4 regions of the Streptomyces sp. NPDC004539 genome follow, and region 3 is predicted to be linked to each of the others. Evidence: riboswitches for the same ligand, from Rfam matches in the RefSeq annotation. Region 3 holds a riboswitch; each other region holds the start of a gene.
The links. A riboswitch is a leader RNA that binds a small molecule or an ion and turns the genes downstream of it on or off. The one in region 3 is predicted to bind cyclic di-AMP.
Positions count from the first base shown of each region.

Region 1: another riboswitch for cyclic di-AMP. It lies ahead of ABZX85_RS41950 (M23 family metallopeptidase); the one in region 3 lies ahead of ABZX85_RS18350 (transglycosylase SLT domain-containing protein).
Region 2: another riboswitch for cyclic di-AMP. It lies ahead of ABZX85_RS16795 (C40 family peptidase); the one in region 3 lies ahead of ABZX85_RS18350 (transglycosylase SLT domain-containing protein).
Region 4: another riboswitch for cyclic di-AMP. It lies ahead of ABZX85_RS08000 (LysM peptidoglycan-binding domain-containing M23 family metallopeptidase); the one in region 3 lies ahead of ABZX85_RS18350 (transglycosylase SLT domain-containing protein).

Region 1 covers NZ_JBEXLS010000030.1:106,307-110,508, reverse strand. Annotated here, with positions in the region: gene ABZX85_RS41960 (PrsW family intramembrane metalloprotease) at 1-126, shown strand, start outside; gene ABZX85_RS41955 (aldo/keto reductase) at 235-1,182, opposite strand; gene ABZX85_RS41950 (M23 family metallopeptidase) at 1,241-2,236, opposite strand; cyclic di-AMP (ydaO/yuaA leader) riboswitch at 2,244-2,403, opposite strand; tRNA gene ABZX85_RS41945 (tRNA-Met) at 2,657-2,730, opposite strand; gene ABZX85_RS41940 (alginate lyase family protein) at 2,782-3,912, opposite strand; gene ABZX85_RS41935 (dihydrofolate reductase family protein) at 4,057-4,202, opposite strand, start outside.
Region 2 covers NZ_JBEXLS010000007.1:94,160-98,361, reverse strand. Annotated here, with positions in the region: gene ABZX85_RS16805 (ATP-dependent Clp protease proteolytic subunit) at 78-698, shown strand; gene ABZX85_RS16800 (hypothetical protein) at 705-1,007, shown strand; cyclic di-AMP (ydaO/yuaA leader) riboswitch at 1,481-1,670, shown strand; gene ABZX85_RS16795 (C40 family peptidase) at 1,674-2,147, shown strand; gene ABZX85_RS16790 (ATP-binding protein) at 2,140-2,589, opposite strand; gene ABZX85_RS16785 (helix-turn-helix transcriptional regulator) at 2,814-3,674, shown strand; gene ABZX85_RS16780 (DUF397 domain-containing protein) at 3,687-3,893, shown strand; gene ABZX85_RS16775 (8-amino-7-oxononanoate synthase) at 3,923-4,202, opposite strand, start outside.
Region 3 covers NZ_JBEXLS010000008.1:61,260-65,461, reverse strand. Annotated here, with positions in the region: gene ABZX85_RS18355 (polyprenyl synthetase family protein) at 1-883, opposite strand, end outside; cyclic di-AMP (ydaO/yuaA leader) riboswitch at 1,347-1,522, shown strand; gene ABZX85_RS18350 (transglycosylase SLT domain-containing protein) at 1,528-1,989, shown strand; gene ABZX85_RS18345 (HAD family hydrolase) at 2,062-2,889, opposite strand; gene ABZX85_RS18340 (GNAT family N-acetyltransferase) at 3,321-4,202, shown strand, end outside.
Region 4 covers NZ_JBEXLS010000003.1:323,982-328,183, forward strand. Annotated here, with positions in the region: gene ABZX85_RS07995 (alpha-galactosidase) at 1-1,583, shown strand, start outside; cyclic di-AMP (ydaO/yuaA leader) riboswitch at 1,855-2,049, shown strand; gene ABZX85_RS08000 (LysM peptidoglycan-binding domain-containing M23 family metallopeptidase) at 2,052-3,056, shown strand; gene ABZX85_RS08005 (Tat pathway signal sequence domain protein) at 3,285-4,202, shown strand, end outside.

The DNA.
Region 1 (4,202 bases), on a different contig from region 3:
ACCACCCGCCCCGCCCTCGACCACGGGGCCCGGGCCACCACCCCGCCCGCCCCCGCCCCCTACACCTGGCACCCCCCGTTCCCTCCGGCCTACGCCTACCCGCCGTACGGCGGCTACCGGGCCTGAGGAAGCCGAGGAAGCCGAGGAAGCCGAGGAAGCCGAGGAAAGAAAGAACCGGCGGCGGGGCCGTCACACCCCACCGCCGGAAACCTGCCCCCTGCTCATGGCCCAGGGCTACGCCGAAGCCTCCGTGAGCCGGCGCACCTCCGCCTCCGTCAGCGTCAGGTCCCCCAGCGCCAGCAGCGCGGGAAGCTGCTCGACGACCCGGGCGGAAGCGATCGGCGCGGCCACCGTCGGCTGCGCCGCGAGCCACGCCAGCGCGACCGTCGCGACCTCGGCGTCGTGCGCGGCGGCGACCTCGTCGAGCGCGGCCAGCACCTTCACGCCCCGATCGGTGTCGAGGTGCTTCCCGGCACCGGCGGCGGCGCGGGCGCCCGCCACGGCCGTACCCGGCCGGTACTTGCCCGTGAGGAAGCCGGACGCGAGGGCGAAGTACGGGACGGCGGCGAGACCCGCCTGGGAGACGACGGCCTGGAGCTCACCCTCGTACGTGTCGCGGGAGACCAGGTTGTAGTGCGGCTGGATCGCGACGTACCGGGCGAGGCCCTCGCGGTCGGAGAACTCCAGCGACTCGCGCAGGCGCGCGGCGGAGATGTTGGAGGCGGCGATGTGCCGGACCTTGCCCGCCTTCACCAGCTCGTCGAGCGCGCCGACGATCTCCTCGACCGGGGTGTCGGGCTGGTCGAAGTGCGTGTAGTAGAGGTCGATGTGGTCGGTGCCGAGGCGCTTGAGGGAAGCCTCCGCCGCCGCCTTGATGTTGTCGGCGGACAGGCCCTTGAACTCGGGGTGCTGGCTGACCTTCGTCGCGATGACGACGTCGTCCCGGTTGCCCCGGGACGCCACCCACTTGCCGATGATCGTCTCGGACTCGCCGCCGCTGTTCCCCTCGATCCAGGCGGAGTAGGAGTCGGCGGTGTCGACGAAGTTCCCGCCGGCCGCGGCGTACGCGTCGAGAACGGCGAACGATGTCGCCTCGTCGGCGGTCCAGCCGAAGACGTTGCCGCCGAGGGAGAGAGGGAAGACTTCGAGGTCGGAGGAGCCGAGCGGGCGCAGAGTAGTCATGCTCTACGTCAACGTCGGCTCCGGACCCGCGAATTCCGCCGGTGTCGCAAAGATCGGGTCAGGGGTTGAGCCCGTTGCCGCGCAGCCACGCCGCCGGGTCGATGCCGCTCGCCGAGCCGTTGGGGTGGATCTCCAGGTGCAGGTGCGCCCCGGTCACGTTCCCCGTCGCCCCGACGCGCCCGATGATGTCACCCGTACCGACCTTCTGGCCGACACTGACGCTGATGGACGACTGGTGGGCGTACCAGACCTCGGTGCCGTCATCCAGGGTGAGGATGGTGCGGTAGCCGTAGGACCCGGCGTACCCGGCCTCCGTGATGGTCCCGCTGTGGACGGCCTTGATGAGCGTGCCCGTGGGCGCCGCGAAGTCGAGCCCGGTGTGGTACCCGGACGACCACAGCGCCCCGGCCTGACCGAACGTCGAGGTGATGGTGTACGACGAGGTCGGCAGCGTGTACTGCTTGGCGAGCTCGGCGAGCCGCGCCTGCTCCGCCTTCTCCTTCGCGGCCTCGTCGGCCTGCTCCTTGGCCTCTTCGACGTTGGCCTGCGCGGCCTTCGCCGCCTGCGCCGCGGCCTGGGCCTCGGCCCGCTGGGCGGCGACCTTCGCCTGCTGGTCGGCCTGTGTCTGCTGGGACTCGGCCTGCGCGATGATCCGGCTGCGCAGCGCCTCGGCCGCGTCGGAGGACTCCTGGCCGGCCTCGGCGACGATGTTGCTGATCGGCGCGGGTTCCGGCGCCTGGTCGCTGTCGTTCGAGACGAGGGAGCCGACGCCGGGGATGTCGGCGACGTTGATGGAGACGGGCGCGTTGCCCGTGTTGGCGCTGGCCATGCCGCCCGCGCTGACGGCGGCTATGACGCCGACGCCGAGGACGGTGGAGCTGCGGGCGAAGCCGCCGCCACCGGTGCGCTGCTTGGCGACCCGGTGCTTGCCCTTGGCCGGGACGGAGTCCGCGGTGGGGTTCCACTCCTCCCAGGGGCCCTCATCCTCGGCGCGGTAGCTGCCGAACCCGAAGGTCGGCTGGGCGGGGGCTTCTGGGGCAGTCGGGTTCGCCACGCGGGCGCACTCCTTTCCTTCCGCCGCCTACCGGGTTAGCTGACGGGTTCGGAGCGGGAAGGTCTCCTACGCGCGTAAACCGCCCGCTCGTGAGCGGGGGCGTCCGCGTGATTCACCCCAAGGTGGTGGTTCCCCGGTTCCCTCGCGGGATTCGGCGCGTGCGCACGGAGCCGTCTCTTGTGACGGCTGCGACAACCGTGCTGCGTTATCGAACGTTAATCGACCCGGGGGCCCGTTTCCAAGCCGTTCCTCTTGATCGACAAACATTTCTGGCCTGGAATTTTCGGGTCAACGGTGGGGAAAAACGGGCGAGTTGGGTGGCTGGGGAGAACACCGCGATACACAGAGTGACGATCATCGGGTCATCCAGGACAAACAAAGGACCGGAACCCTGTTTCCAGGATTCCGGTCCTTTTTCAGTAGCGGGGACAGGATTTGAACCTGCGACCTCTGGGTTATGAGCCCAGCGAGCTACCGAGCTGCTCCACCCCGCGCCGTTGAGATAACTATAGGCAGACGCCGGGCGGATCTCCAAACCGGTTCGGCTAGACCCCCGGGTTGCCCGCGTGCGTCAGGGTCTCCCAGGCCACGAACAGGTCGTCCGTGCCGGCGGGCCGGTGCCGGGCGACGAGCCGGTGGGCCGCCGGGACGGACTCGCCGAGCCGGCCCTCCAGGTGGTTGACCAGGACCTCCAGGTCGGGCCCCATGTTCCGGTCGACCTTCCCGCCGCACAGCCACGCCGGAGCCTTCTCGCCCTCCTGGTAGCGGGCGTGCAGTTCGGCCGCCGCCTTCAGCCGGTCCTTGACCTCGCCGTACAGGTCGACGCCCTGGTGCCAGGCGGTCTCCGCGATGTGCGAGGCGGCGGCCAACGAGTAGCCGGCGTGCTTGAAGTTGCGGCACGTCTCCTGGGAGACGCCGTCCTTGAACGTCGTCTGCCCGAACCAGTACTTGGTGAGTTTCGCCGGGTCGTCGAGGCCCGCGCGGGCCGGGGCGATCGGGATTCTGCCGTCCTTCTCCAGGTAGAAGTAGGCGGGGACGCGGGCGCGGAAGCGGGTCAGCGCGCGGTCGAAGACGCGGTGGTCGTTCGTGAAGACGCCGATGCCGATCGCCGCGTCCGTCATCGCGAGGTCCCAGTTGCCGTTGTAGTCCGGGACCTCCCGGGTGACGGCCGGCAGGTACGCGTTCCTCAGCATGCCCTCGAAGCGGGCGACCCTGTCCTGCGGCCAGCCGGCGCCGGGGGTGTGCCGGACGATCTCCGCGGCCCGGGTCCAGGTCGAGCCCGCCCACGCGGTCTGGAGGCCGGCGTCGTCCTCCGTGTGCCGTCTGATCTTCGCCGACCAGGCGTCCATGATCTCCCGCGCCTTGACCGCGTGCTGCCGCTTGCCGGTCACGCTGAACAGGAGGGCCTGGGTGTACGCGGCGATCGCGTCCTGCCGCTCCTGCACACAGCCGTGCGCGGGGCGGTTCGGCTGGTCGCCGCCGGGGCAGTCGACGCTCTCGTAGGGCTCCGGGCGGTACTTGTACGAGCCGTACTTGCTGTCCCGCATGTCCAGGTAGGCGCGCAGCCAGGGCTGCTTGCCCGCGTGCACGTTCTCCCGGGCGACGTCGAGCTGGGTCTTGTTCACCAGGACCCCCGGATGCGTGAAGGAGGCGTCCGGGGGGAGGGCTCGGGCCATCTGGCGGGTGTCGGAGGGGTTCGCCGAGCAGGCGGCCAGGGCCAGGAGCAGGGCGGCGGCGAGTACGGGTTTTGCTGACCTCATACGGGCAGCGTCACCTGTGGGTGGGTGGGGCGCAGGTCGGGGTGGGCCGGGTGGGTCAGCTCAGACCAGATGCGCGTTCGGCGCCTTCGCCCTCCCCTCGTACTCCTCCAGCAGGACCACCTCCACCCCGGCGTCCCTCAACAACCCGTTGCCGTCCGCGTCCTGGACGAACGTGTCCGGCTCGATCCACGCCGTGACGACCCTGC
Region 2 (4,202 bases), on a different contig from region 3:
ATCGTCGGAGTCCGTTCCCATCCCAACGCAACGTACGTCCTGTACATTTTTTACAGACGCCGACGGAAGGGGCTCCCATGAACCCGGCGACCGCTCGCCATGTCCTGCCCGAGTTCCACGAACGCACGGGCCACGGCCACCGCACGCTGGACCCGTACGCGAAGCTGCTGGAGGAGCGGATCGTGTTTCTGGGTGCCCCGGTGGACGACATCTCCGCGAACGACGTGATGGCGCAGTTCATGCACCTGGAGCACCAGGCCCCGGAGCGGGACATCTCGCTGTACATCAACTCCCCGGGCGGCTCGTTCACGGCGATGTCGGCGATCTACGACACGATGCGGTACGTCAGTTGTGATGTGGAGACGGTCTGCCTGGGCCAGGCGGGCTGGTCGGCGGCGGTGCTGCTGGCGGCCGGCACCCCGGGCAAGCGGCTCGCGCTGCCGGGCGCCCGGGTGGTCGTCGGCCCGCCGGAGCCGTCGGGCGAGTTCCGGGGGCAGGCCAGTGACCTCGCCATCGTGGCCGAGGAGCTGACCCGTACCCGCGCGCTCCTGGAGGAGATGCTCGTCCGCCACACGGGCCGCACCCCGGAGCAGGTGACCGAGGACGTCGAGCGGGACAAGGTGCTGGACGCGCGGGCGGCGGTGGAGTACGGCGTCGTCGACCGCGTCGTACCGAGCCGCCGGACGACCGGCGGGTGACGGCGGATGCTGCCGGAACTCCCGCCGCTCCCGGCGCTGACGCGCGCCGAGGCCGAGCTGGTCGACCAGTACCTGGCGGCCGTCGATCTGCTGGGCCGGATCAACCCCAGCCGCGACGGCGACACCTACCGGGGCCTCAGAGCCGCGCAGGCGCTGGTGGCCCGGGCGACGGCGCTGCGTGACGCGCTGACGCTGATGCACCAGCGGGGGGAGCACGAGGTGCACGCCCCGACCCTCGCGCGGGCCCTGCGCGTCCTGGACGGCGACCGGCGCACGGCCCGGGTGACCCTGCCCCCGGCGGGGAACTGACGCCCGGTACATGACGCACGGTCGGCACCCCGGGAAGCACAGAAGCACGCACGCGTGACGCCCCCTCGCTCCACGCGCGCGTGCCTCCGCCCGTGCTCCCTCCGGACGACGTACGGGGCTGTCGCGGGGTGCGTGATGACGCACCGTCTTCAGCCGTCCCCCGGGGCGGCGCGGGTGGCGTGGAACCGACCCCCGTTCGGCGTAACGAGGTTTCCCCCGGGCAGCCCTCCGCACTTGCGCAACCTGCGGATTCGGGGTGTGGACCGGGGCATTCCCGCCCTGATCGGGGCGTCGTCGGGTGACGGACACGTGACCGTTCTCTGAACTGTTCACCCGAATGGCCCAGTCGTGAGTAAGGCCACAAATCCTCGAATTCGTTGGGTATTTCGGTCACGAGTCCGTCAAGATCCCTGTCTGACGACAAGCCCCCGCCACAGAGGCGGGGCGGTCCGGGCGGACGCCGAGTCCTGCCGCCGTCCGGATGACCGAGTCGACAGGAGTGCATCGGCAGGAGTGGAGGACCCAGCAGTACGGGTCGCCGGGGCGGTCACACCATGACCGTGCCGGGCAGCCCTTGGGGTGAAGCCGTGGTGACACGGCCGGGCCAACTTCGCCAGCCCGAATCCGACAGGTCATCCTTCACAGGCGGTTGACGAAGGGTTGCGCATGACTGCGCTCAATCGTGTCCCGTCGATGATGGTCCGAGCCGGTACGGTCTCGGCGTTCGCACTGGCCGCCGTCGGCGGCTCCGTGGTCGTACCGGGCGTCGCCTCCGGCGCCGAGGCGGCCACCCCCGCGACGAAGGCACTTCAGGTCGCGGCGTCGAAGAAGGGCGCACCGTACAAGTACGGCGCCACCGGTCCGCACCGGTTCGACTGCTCGGGGCTCACGCAGTACGCGTTCAAGAAGGCGGGCAAGTCCCTGCCGCGCACCACCACCCAGCAGTACAACAAGACCAAGCACATCTCCGCGTCGTCGCGGCAGAAGGGAGACCTGGTCTTCTTCCACTCGGGCTCGAACGTCTACCACGTCGGGATATACGCGGGGGCGGGCAAGGTGTGGCACTCGCCGAAGACGGGTGACGTGGTGCGGCTCCAGAAGATCTGGACCAAGAGCGTCTGGTACGGCCGGGTCAAGTAGTGCCCGGTGCCGACGGCTGAGGCACGGCCGTCCAGGGCAGCTCGATGAAGACCGTCTTGCCGCCCTCCAGGGTGGGCCGCACGCCGAGCCGCCCCCCGCACTCCGCCGCGAGCGAGCGGATGATCACCATCCCCCGGCCGTTGTCCTGCTGGACAGCGGCCGGGAGGCGTTTGGGGAACCGCGGATGGCTGTCGGTGACGCCGACGCGGACCTGCTCGTCACGGTCGAGGACGAGGTCGAGGGTGAAGGTCGGCGACTGCCCCAGGGTGTGCTGGACGGCGTTGGTGGCGAGTTCGGAGACGATGAGGCGGATGGTCTCGGCGAGGTCCGCGCCGGGCGGCAGGCCCCACTCCGCGAGCGTGCCCGCGGTGAAGGTGCGGGCCGCGGCGACCGACACGGGGTCGCTCGGCAGGGTGACGGATGCTTCCAGGTGGTCTGCCATGGCGACGTCGTCCCTTTCTCACGGGACCGGCGTCCGACACGAGGCGGATGGTTCGAGTACGGTCCCGGAACTGGTGCTTCACCGTCAGACTGCCATTTCCGCGGCCGTCCTGTGCGGCGATCCACCAGGATGTGCATATATCTGTCGCCCGAAGCGGTGAACTCTGCTACGGCAGATCGGATTTGGGCGGCGTGCGAGAAGTAATGGGGAGTGAGGAGGAGGGCATGCAACACGGCCCCGCGGTACGCCGCCGCAAACTGGGCGCGGAACTGCGCGCGTTACGCAATCGGGCCCGGCTGACGAGCGGTGAGGCGGCCCGCCTGGTGGGCTGGCACCAGTCGAAGGTGAGCCGGATCGAGACGGGCACCAGCAGTGCGAAACCGGCCGATGTGGCGCTGCTGCTGGACGCCTACGGAGTGGCCGACGAACGGCTGCGCGAGCTGATGCTCGTGCTCGCCGGCGCCGACGAGGGGGTGGGCCGGGACCACTGGTGGCACGCCTACCGGGGTGTCCTGCCGCCCGCCTACCGGGACTTCATCAGCCTGGAGTCGCAGGCGAGCGCGATGCGCACGCTGGAGACGACCGTGGTCCCGGGGCTGCTCCAGACCCCGGAGTACGCCCGCGCGGTGACCCGCTCGGCGCTGGAGGGCGCGGACGCGGGACAGCTGGACACGCTGGTGGAGGTGCGGCTGGCCCGCCAGGACGTGCTGCGCGGGGACCCGCCGCTGCTGCTGAACGCCGTCCTGGACGAGGCGGTGCTGCGCCGGCAGGTGGGTGGTCCCGAGGTGATGGCGGCGCAGTTGGAACGGCTCCTGGAGGACGCGCGACTTCCCCAGGTGCGGCTCCAGGTACTGCCGTTCACCGCGGGGGCGCATATCGGCGTCACCGGGCCTTTCGTCATCTTCTCGTTTTCGAGCGTCTCTGATCTGGATGTGGTCGTTCTCGACCATTTGACGAGTAGTCATCACCTTGAGGGGAAAGAAGACCTCCGGGCCTACTCGGAGGCTTTCACCAACCTTCAGATCCACGCCCTTTCACCCGAGGACTCGTTGGATTTCATCGCCGGGATAGGTGACGGCGCGTAAGGAGGCACCCCCATGACAGCACTGCCTCGGAACGTACCTTCCGCAACCGCACTGCATGAGGCTCACTGGCTGCGCAGCAGCCACAGCACCGGAGCGAACAACTGCGTGGAGACGGCCCCGCACACGGGTCTCCTCGCGGTACGCGACTCCAAGTCCCCCACCGGACCCGCGCTGCTCTTCACCCCGGGGAGCTGGGCGGAGTTCACCTCCGCACTCTGATCACCCCTCGCACGGCCGTGCCCGCCGACTCATGGTCGTGTCGCGTCGATCACCCGCACCGCGCGGTCCAGCTCCGCCCCGGAGAGGTCCGCGCGGGCGGTCAGCCGCAGCCGTGAGACTCCGTCGGGCACGGAAGGGGGTCGGAAGCACCCCACGGCGAGTCCCCCGTCCCGGCAGTCCGCGGCCCAGCGGACGGCCGCCTCGGGGGACGGCGCGCGCACGGAGACGACCGCGGCGTCCGGACGTACCGCGTCCAGGCCCGCGACCGTCAGCCGGGTGTGCAGTTCGGAGGCCACCTCGCGGGCCCGC
Region 3 (4,202 bases):
CGAGGGCGGGGTGGGCGCGCAGGGCGGCGAGGGCCTCGGCGTGACGGGTGTCGTCGGTGAGGTCGGAGTCGAGGAGTTCGCACAGGGCGACGTCCTCGGCGAGGCCGAGCCGGGCGGCGCGCTCGCGCAGGCGCAGGACCGGGAGCGTGGGGATGCCCTCGCGCAGGTCCGTGCCGGGGGTCTTGCCGGACTCGTGGGAGTCGGAGGCGATGTCGAGGACGTCGTCCGCGAGCTGGAAGGCGACGCCGAGGCGTTCGCCGTACTGCGTGAGGACGTCGACGACGGTCTCGTCCGCGCCGGAGGTCATCGCGCCGAAGCGGCAGGAGACGGCGACCAGGGAGCCGGTCTTGCCGGCGAGGACGTCGAGGTAGTGGTCGACCGGGTCGCGGCCGTCGGTGGGCCCCGCGGTCTCCAGGATCTGGCCGGTGACGAGCCGTTCGAACGCCTCGGCCTGGATGCGGACGACCTCGGGCCCGAGGTCGGCGAGGATCTGGGACGCGCGCGCGAAGAGGAAGTCACCGGTGAGGACGGCGACGGAGTTTCCCCAGCGGGCGTTGGGGCTGGCCACCCCGCGCCGGACCTCGGCCTCGTCCATGACGTCGTCGTGGTACAGCGTGGCGAGGTGGGTGAGTTCGACGCCGACCGCCGACGGCACGACACCGGGCGCGTACGGGTCGCCGAACTGCGCGGAGAGCATCACCAGCAGTGGCCGGAATCGTTTGCCCCCGGCGCGCACGAGGTGCTGCGCGGCCTCCGTGATGAAGGGGACCTCGCTCTTGGTGGCTTCGAGCAGGCCCTCCTCGACGGCCGCCAATCCGGCCTGGACATCGGCTTCCAGTGCCTGGTCCCGCACGCTCAGCCCGAACGGCCCGACGACGGTCACGAGGGATCTCCTGTCTGCTGTTGCCCACGGGCGAATGTTGGCGATTACACGGTTTGTCGATAGGTCGCTGCCCTCACTCAAGTCAGCGTATCCGGTCACGTTTCGATCACCGATAGCCCCCACGGTTACAGCACGGGCGCTATCGGATCACGCCCGTTATGCATCCGATCGACCAATAAGACACGTCATATTCAGACATAAATACCTTGTGTCCATTTTGCCGTTATTGCTATTTCGTGAGTTGAGTCACGGGCACTTTCTTCACCCACCCTCCCCCGCACCCCTCCTCCGCCGTTCCCCCGTTGGCCAGTTGACGCTTGGCGATCGCAAAGGATCAAGCACCCCATACGCCTCAGGCAGAGGTCAATAGGGACGAGATGTGAATCCGGCACTTGTTCCGGACATGTGCTCTCGCATACGTTCCGCCGGGTCGGGCGGACGCCTAATCCTGCCGCCGCCCTTCACCACCCCATCGACGAACCACTCGCGTACGGCAGGAGCGGGGGACCCAGGTAGTACGCCGCACCGGACACGCTCCGGGACGGCTAGGGGTGAAGCCGTGCCACCTCCCCGGTGGACCGGCCGGGCACCTCCCCGCCCGAACCCGACAGCTCACCTCGCAGGCGCCGGAGAGGAACACCGCCATGCCTGCAATCCGCAAGAAGCGTCTCGCCCGAGCCCTCGCCGTCGCCGCCACCGGCACGGCCCTGCTCGCCCTCCCGATCGTCGGCGCGACCAGCGCGTCCGCCGCCGGCGGCACCTCGTCGACCACGGTCGCCGGGTACCCGAACACCCTGGACGGCTGGATTCGCGAGTCCCTCGCGATCATGGCCCAGAAGGGCATCCCGGGCAGCTACGACGGCATCTACCGCAACATCATCCGCGAGTCCTCCGGCAATCCCTGGGCCATCAACAACTGGGACTCCAACGCCGCCGCCGGGACGCCCTCCAAGGGCCTCCTCCAGGTCATCGACCCGACCTTCCAGGCGTACCACGTCTCCGGGACCGCGTACGACCCGTACGACCCGGTCGCGAACATCACCGCCGCGTGCAACTACGCGGCGGCGGTGTACGGGTCGATCGACAACGTGTTCGGCGCGTACTGACCGTCCCTGTGGGAGCCCCGGTTTCGGATCGGGGCTCCCTCGGCGTCCGTACCGGCCCTCCAAGGGCTCGCGTTACGGAAACATCCGTTCAAGAACGGTCGCCACACCGTCCTCCTCGTTCGAACCGGTGACCTCGTCGGCCACCGCCTTGAGCTCCGGGTGCGCGTTCGCCATCGCGACCCCGTAGGCCGACCACTCGAACATCGGGATGTCGTTCGGCATGTCCCCGAAGGCGACCGTGTCCTCCGGGGCGACCCCGAGGCGCTCGGCGGCCAGCGCGAGACCCGTCGCCTTCGTGACACCGCTCGGCTGGAGCTCGACCGTGCCGGGCCCCGACATCGTGACGGTGGCGAGCGAACCGACCGCCGCGCGCGCGGTGGCCGCCAGTTCGTCGTCCGTGAGCGCCGGGTGGCGCAGGAGCACCTTGCTGATCGGCTCGCACCAGAGATCCTCGCGACGGCCCACGCGCAGCGCCGGGAGCGTCGGGTGCGGCATCAGGTAGCCCGGTTCGATCAGCGTCAGCCCGTCCACGCCGTCCTGGTCGACGGCGGCGTACACCTGGCCGACCTCCGCCTCGATCTTGCCGAGCGCGGTCTCCGCGAGTTCGCGGTCGAGCGTGACGGACCACAGCAGGCGGTCCGCGCCGGCGTCGTACACCTGCGCTCCCTGGCCGCACACCGCGAGCCCTCTGCCGCGCAGGATCTCCAGCAGGGGGCGCACCCGGGGGGCCGGGCGGCCGGTCACCACCAGGTGCCGCGCGCCGGCCTCCACGACCCGCTGGAGGGCGTTCAGCGAGCGGTCGGAGAAGGTGTCGTCGGCGCGGAGCAGCGTGCCGTCCAGGTCGGTGGCGACGAGGGCGTACGCGCGCGTGCCGGAAGCGGGGGTGGTGGGTGCGGCCATGATCAGAGAATACGGACCGCACCGGCCCCGGGAGGCCCGACCGACCGGCTCGCCCCGGCCCGCGCCCGCCACAGGCCCACGACCTCCGGGAGCACCCGCGAATCGGCCACACGTCGCCCCGCGCGGGAGGGCCGGAAACCGGTCGCCCGGCAGGGGAACGGGCACCCGCGCGGAGAGACCGGTTCACCTGGCGCGCGCACGCGCAGGAGGGCCGGTTCGCGAAACCGCCCTCCCGCGCGGGGCGACGGCGGCGTCCTTCCGGCGGCCCGGTGGCCCTCCGGGGTGACGTTCGTCATCGAACTGCCATCGAATTCCCAACGCTTCTGCGAAGACTGCACCGGTTGGCAACAACATGAGCCGCTATCTACCGCGGGCCCTGTCTGGAGGGGTACGGTCCAGGTGTCCAGGGGGGACTTGATCGGGGGGTCAGGTTGAACAGTGGGCGCATTCGTGTGCTGCGCGCGCAGGAGTTGGGCGAGGGGGAGCGGGAGCGCTGGCGTGCGCTGCGCGCCGTGTCGCCGGCCCCGCGCAATCCGTTCATGGAACCGGAGTTCGTCGAGGCCGTGGGGCGCGTACGGGCGCGTGCGCGGGTCGCGGTGGTGTACGAGGGGCGTGAACCCGTCGGGTTCCTCCCCCACGAGCGCGGTCCGCTCGGTATGGGCCAGGCCCTCGCGCACGGCGTCTCGGACGCCCAGGGCGCGATCCTGGCGCCCGGACTCGGCCTGGACACCGCCGAGTTGATGCGGGCCTGCGCCCTGTCGAGCTTCGCCTTCGACAACCTGGAGGCGGAACAGGCCCTGTTCGTCCCGCACGCCGCCGCCGAGTACCCGGCCTATGTCATCGACGTCGAGAAGGGCTACGAGACCTACGAGTCGGTGCTGCACGGCCAGTCGCCGAAGTTCCTGCGGACGACACTGGCGAAGGAACGCAAACTGGGCCGCCAGGCGGGCGAGTTGAGGTTCGTGTTCGACGAGCGGGACCCGGCCGCGCTGCGCGCGCTCATGGCCTGGAAGTCCGCGCAGTACCGCCGCACCGGCCGCCGCGACCGGTTCGCGCAGGAGTGGATCACCCGCCTGGTCGGGCTGCTCGCGCAGACGCGCGCCCCGGAGTGCGCCGGCACGCTCTCGGTCCTGTACGCCGGTGAGCGCCCCGTCGCCGCGCATTTCGGGCTGCGCTCGTCGACCGTGCTGGCCTGCTGGTTCCCGTCGTACGACACGGAGTTCGCGAAGTTCTCGCCGGGGCTCGTGCTGCATCTGCGGATGGCCGAGGCGGCGGCGGCCGAGGGGATCGGCACGCTCGACCTCGGGCGGGGC
Region 4 (4,202 bases), on a different contig from region 3:
TGCACGGCCGCTGGGCCGCCGAGTCCCGCCTCACGCGGGCACAGCTCACCTACGGCGAGAAGATCATCGGCAGCCGCCGGGGCCACACCGGCCACCCCCACCTGCCCTGGGTCGCCCTCGACACCGACGCCACCGAGGAGCGCGGCGAGGTCTTCACCGCCGCCCTCGGCTGGTCCGGCTCCTGGCGGATCGCCGTCGCCCAGCTCCCCGACGCGCGCGTGCAGATCACCGGCGGCGCCGGACACGACGACTCCGGCCTCCTGCTCCTCGGCGACGGCGACTCCTTCACGACCCCCGTCTTCGCCGCCCTGTGGACGGACGGCGGCTTCGGCGGCGCCAGCCGCACCTGGCACGCCTACCAGCGCGAGCACGTCATCCCGGACGCCGAGCAGGACCGCCCGGTGCTGTTCAACTCCTGGGAGGCGACCACCTTCGACATCTCCGAGGAGCAGCAGCTCGTCCTCGCGCGCCGGGCGGCGGACATCGGCGTCGAGCTGTTCGTCGTCGACGACGGCTGGTTCGGGGCGCGCACCAGCGACCGCGCGGGCCTCGGCGACTGGACGCCCAACCCCGACCGCTTCCCGGAGGGCCTCAAGCCCCTCGCGGACCGGGTGCACGGCCTCGGCATGCAGTTCGGCATCTGGGTCGAGCCCGAGATGGTCAACCCGGACAGCGACCTCTACCGCGCCCACCCCGACTGGGTGCAGTTCCAGGAGGGCCGCACGCGCACCGAGTTCCGCAACCAGCTGATGCTCAACCTCGCGCGCGAGGACGTCCAGGAGTACCTGTGGGAGCGGCTCGACACCCTCCTGTCCAGCGCCCCCATCGACTACGTGAAGTGGGACTTCAACCGCTGCTTCACCGACGCCGGCTGGCCCGGCGACCCCTACCCGCAGCGCCTGTGGGTCGACCACGTGCGCGCGCTGTACGCGCTCCTGGACCGGCTGCGCGCCAAGCACCCCGGTGTCGCCTTCGAGTCCTGCTCGGGCGGCGGCGGCCGGATCGACCTCGGCATCCTCGGCCGTACCGACCAGGTGTGGACCTCCGACAACACCGACCCGCTGGACCGGCTCGCCATCCAGCACGGCTTCAGCCAGATCCACCCCGCGCGCGTGATGGCCGCCTGGGTCACCGACAGCCCCAACGTCCAGCTCAACCACCGGGTCAGCTCGCTGAAGTTCCGGTTCGTCAGCTCCTTCGCCGGGGTCCTCGGGGTCGGCGGCGACCTCTCCGAGTGGACCGACGCGGAGCTCGCCGAGGCGCGCGAGTGGGTGGAGCTCTACAAGGAGATCCGGCCCGTCGTCCAGCACGGCGACCTCTACCGGCTGCGCGCCCCGGAGGGCGGCCTCAGCGCCGTGCAGTACGTCCGGGGGGACGAGACGGTCGTGCTCGCCTGGCTCCAGTCCCAGCACTACGGGGAGCCCGTACCGGCGGTACGGCTGCGGGGACTTGACGCGACGGCGTCGTACGAATGCCGTGAAACGGGTGAAATCCATCGAGGTGCGGTGCTGCTGCACCACGGGCTGCGGACCGGGCTCCGGGGTGACCTGGATGCGGCGGTATTCCGGCTGCGTCGCATCTGAGGTTTCTGTCCGAATTCGCAGGCTTCATTCCAACTCGCTCTGGAATAAGGAAAGCTGTGAATCGGTCGTGTGAGCAGGGTCATATTCCTGACCCTGCGTCGCGCGTCATGTTCACGTAATAGGGGCGGTTTTCAAGGGGGATCGGGCATACGGGCGGGTCGTTCGCGTACGTACGGTCACCGGAAAAACCCATGGCGAATCGACAGGCACGCAATTCACAGGCAACTTCTGCTTGTGATCGTGTGTCCGCGTCGCCTACGTTCACCAGCAATCCGGACGGACGCCGAATCCTGCCACCGCCCGGAGCCGCACCCACCCACCAGTGAAACGGCAGGAGCGGGGGACCCACAGGAATCACCGCCTGTTCCGGTCTTCCGGAAGAGGCTAGGGGTAAAGCCGCATCCGTGCGGCCGGGCATCTCCTGCTCGCACCCGACAGCTCACCTCGCAGGCGCAGGAGAGGAATTCCATGCCCGCCAGGGGTAAGCACCGCCGCCCGAAGCCGCCCCGTTTCTCGCGGTCGCTCGCCGTCGCCGGAACAGGTGGCGCGGCGCTCGCGCTCCCGCTCATCGGGGCCACCGGGGCGCACGCCCAGACGGCATCCTCCGCCGGTACGTCGGCCGCCACGGCCGCCGCCGCCACGTCCGTCCCCGAACAGGCCGTCCAGGCCGCCCCGGTGACCCGCACGTCGGCGTCCACGAGCCGCAAGACGACCACCTACACCGTCCGCTCCGGCGACTACCTCTCGAAGATCGCCGAGGAGCAGAACGTCACCGGGGGCTGGCAGCGGCTCTACGAGGACAACCGGGACGCCGTCGGCTCCGACCCGTCGCTGATCCACCCCGGTCTGCGGCTGTCGCTGGGCGCGAAGGCGGCGCGGGCGGAGAGCGGTTCGTCCTCCTCCAGCTCGGCCGGTTCGTCTTCGGCTTCGTCGTCCGGCTCGTCGTCCTCGGGCACGCAGTCCTCGCAGCGGTCGTCGCAGAAGGCGCAGGAATCCTCCGACTCCTCGGCCTCCTCGAAGAGTTCGTCCTCCTCGAAGGCCACCACCGAGAGCGCCTCGTCCTCCTCCGGCTTCACCCTCCCCGTCCGGGGCGCGGTCGTCGGCACCGGCTACCGGGTCTCGGGCAGCATGTGGTCCAGCGGCTACCACACGGGCGTCGACTTCGTCGTCCCGAGCGGCACGACCCTGCGGTCCGTCGGCGCGGGCACGGTCGTCTCGGCGGGCTGGGCCAACGCGTACGGCAACCAGGTCGTCATCAAGCTCGCGGACGGCTACTACGCGCAGTACGCGCACCTGTCGGCGCTCAACGTCTCGGCCGGCCAGAGCGTCAGCGCGGGCCAGCAGATCGGCTACTCCGGCTCCACGGGCAACGTGACCGGACCGCACCTGCACTTCGAGATACGCACGACGCCGGACTACGGCTCGGACGTCGACCCGCTCGCCTACCTCCGCTCGCACGGAGTCTCCGTCTGACGCCACCGAGCACTTCCTGACACGCCTCCGAAGGCCGGACCCCCGATCCCCGGGTCCGGCCTTCGGGGCGTTCGGGAGCGTTCCGGGGCGTTCCTGGTCGGGCGCCGGCTGTGGGTTCTTGCGCGATCATGATCGTTCTGTTGCGGTCGTGTGGCATCCGTCGACAGCTGGGGAGACCCGGGGACACAGTGATCACCGTCCCCGTGAAAGCGCTTTCCAGGAGGTCCAGTGTCCGGCGTCGGCCGACGTACCGTCATCAAGGGCGCCGCCGTCGCGGCTGCCGCCACCTCGTTCTCCTGGGCCCTGTCCCGCCCCGCCGCGGCGGCTGGCGACAGCGCCACCGAACTCCACTGGCTGGAGGGCACCCCCGACGCCCACGCCGGCACCACCTGGGGCGTCCCCTGGGCACGCGGAACGCACAGAACCGGACAGCCCCTCAAGCTGACGGCCGCCGACGGCACCGACGTCCCCGTCCAGTCCTGGCCCACCGCCTACTGGCCCGACGGCTCGGTCAAGTGGACGGCCCACGCGATCGCCCCCGACGCCCCCCGGTCCGACCGCTACCTCCTCGCCGCCGGCAACCCGGCCGCCCCCGGGCACCGGGTGACGGTCCGGCGGGCGAAGGGCGGCGTCGAGGTCTCGACCGGCGTCCTGACGGCCCGCTTCGCGGAGAAGGGCGCCGACACGGTCGTACGGAGTCTGCGGCGGGGCGGGGTCGAGGTCGCGCGGGACGGGCGGCTCGTCGCGCTGCGGCAGGGGAGTGTGCGGGACGGGGCCGATGTGGAGGCGTTCGCCGGGCGGGTGGAGAAGGTGGAGGTGGAGCAGGACGGGCCGGTGCGGGCCGTCGTACGGGTCGAGGGGCGGCATCGGCACGGCCGGCGGGGCTGGCTGCCGTTCACGCTGCGGTTCGCGTTCTCGGCGGGCGCGGAGTCGTTCCGGCTGGTGCACACCTTCGTCTGGGACGGCGAGCAGGAACCCGGCCGGGACGAGGGCGACTTCCTGCGCGGTCTCGGGGTGCGCTTCACGGTCCCGCTGCGCGACGCCGCCTACGACCGGCACGTCCGGTTCGCCGACTCGGGCGGCGGCCTCTTCGCCGAGGCCGTCCAGGGCATCACCGGCCTGCGCCGAGACCCCGGCGCCGCCGTG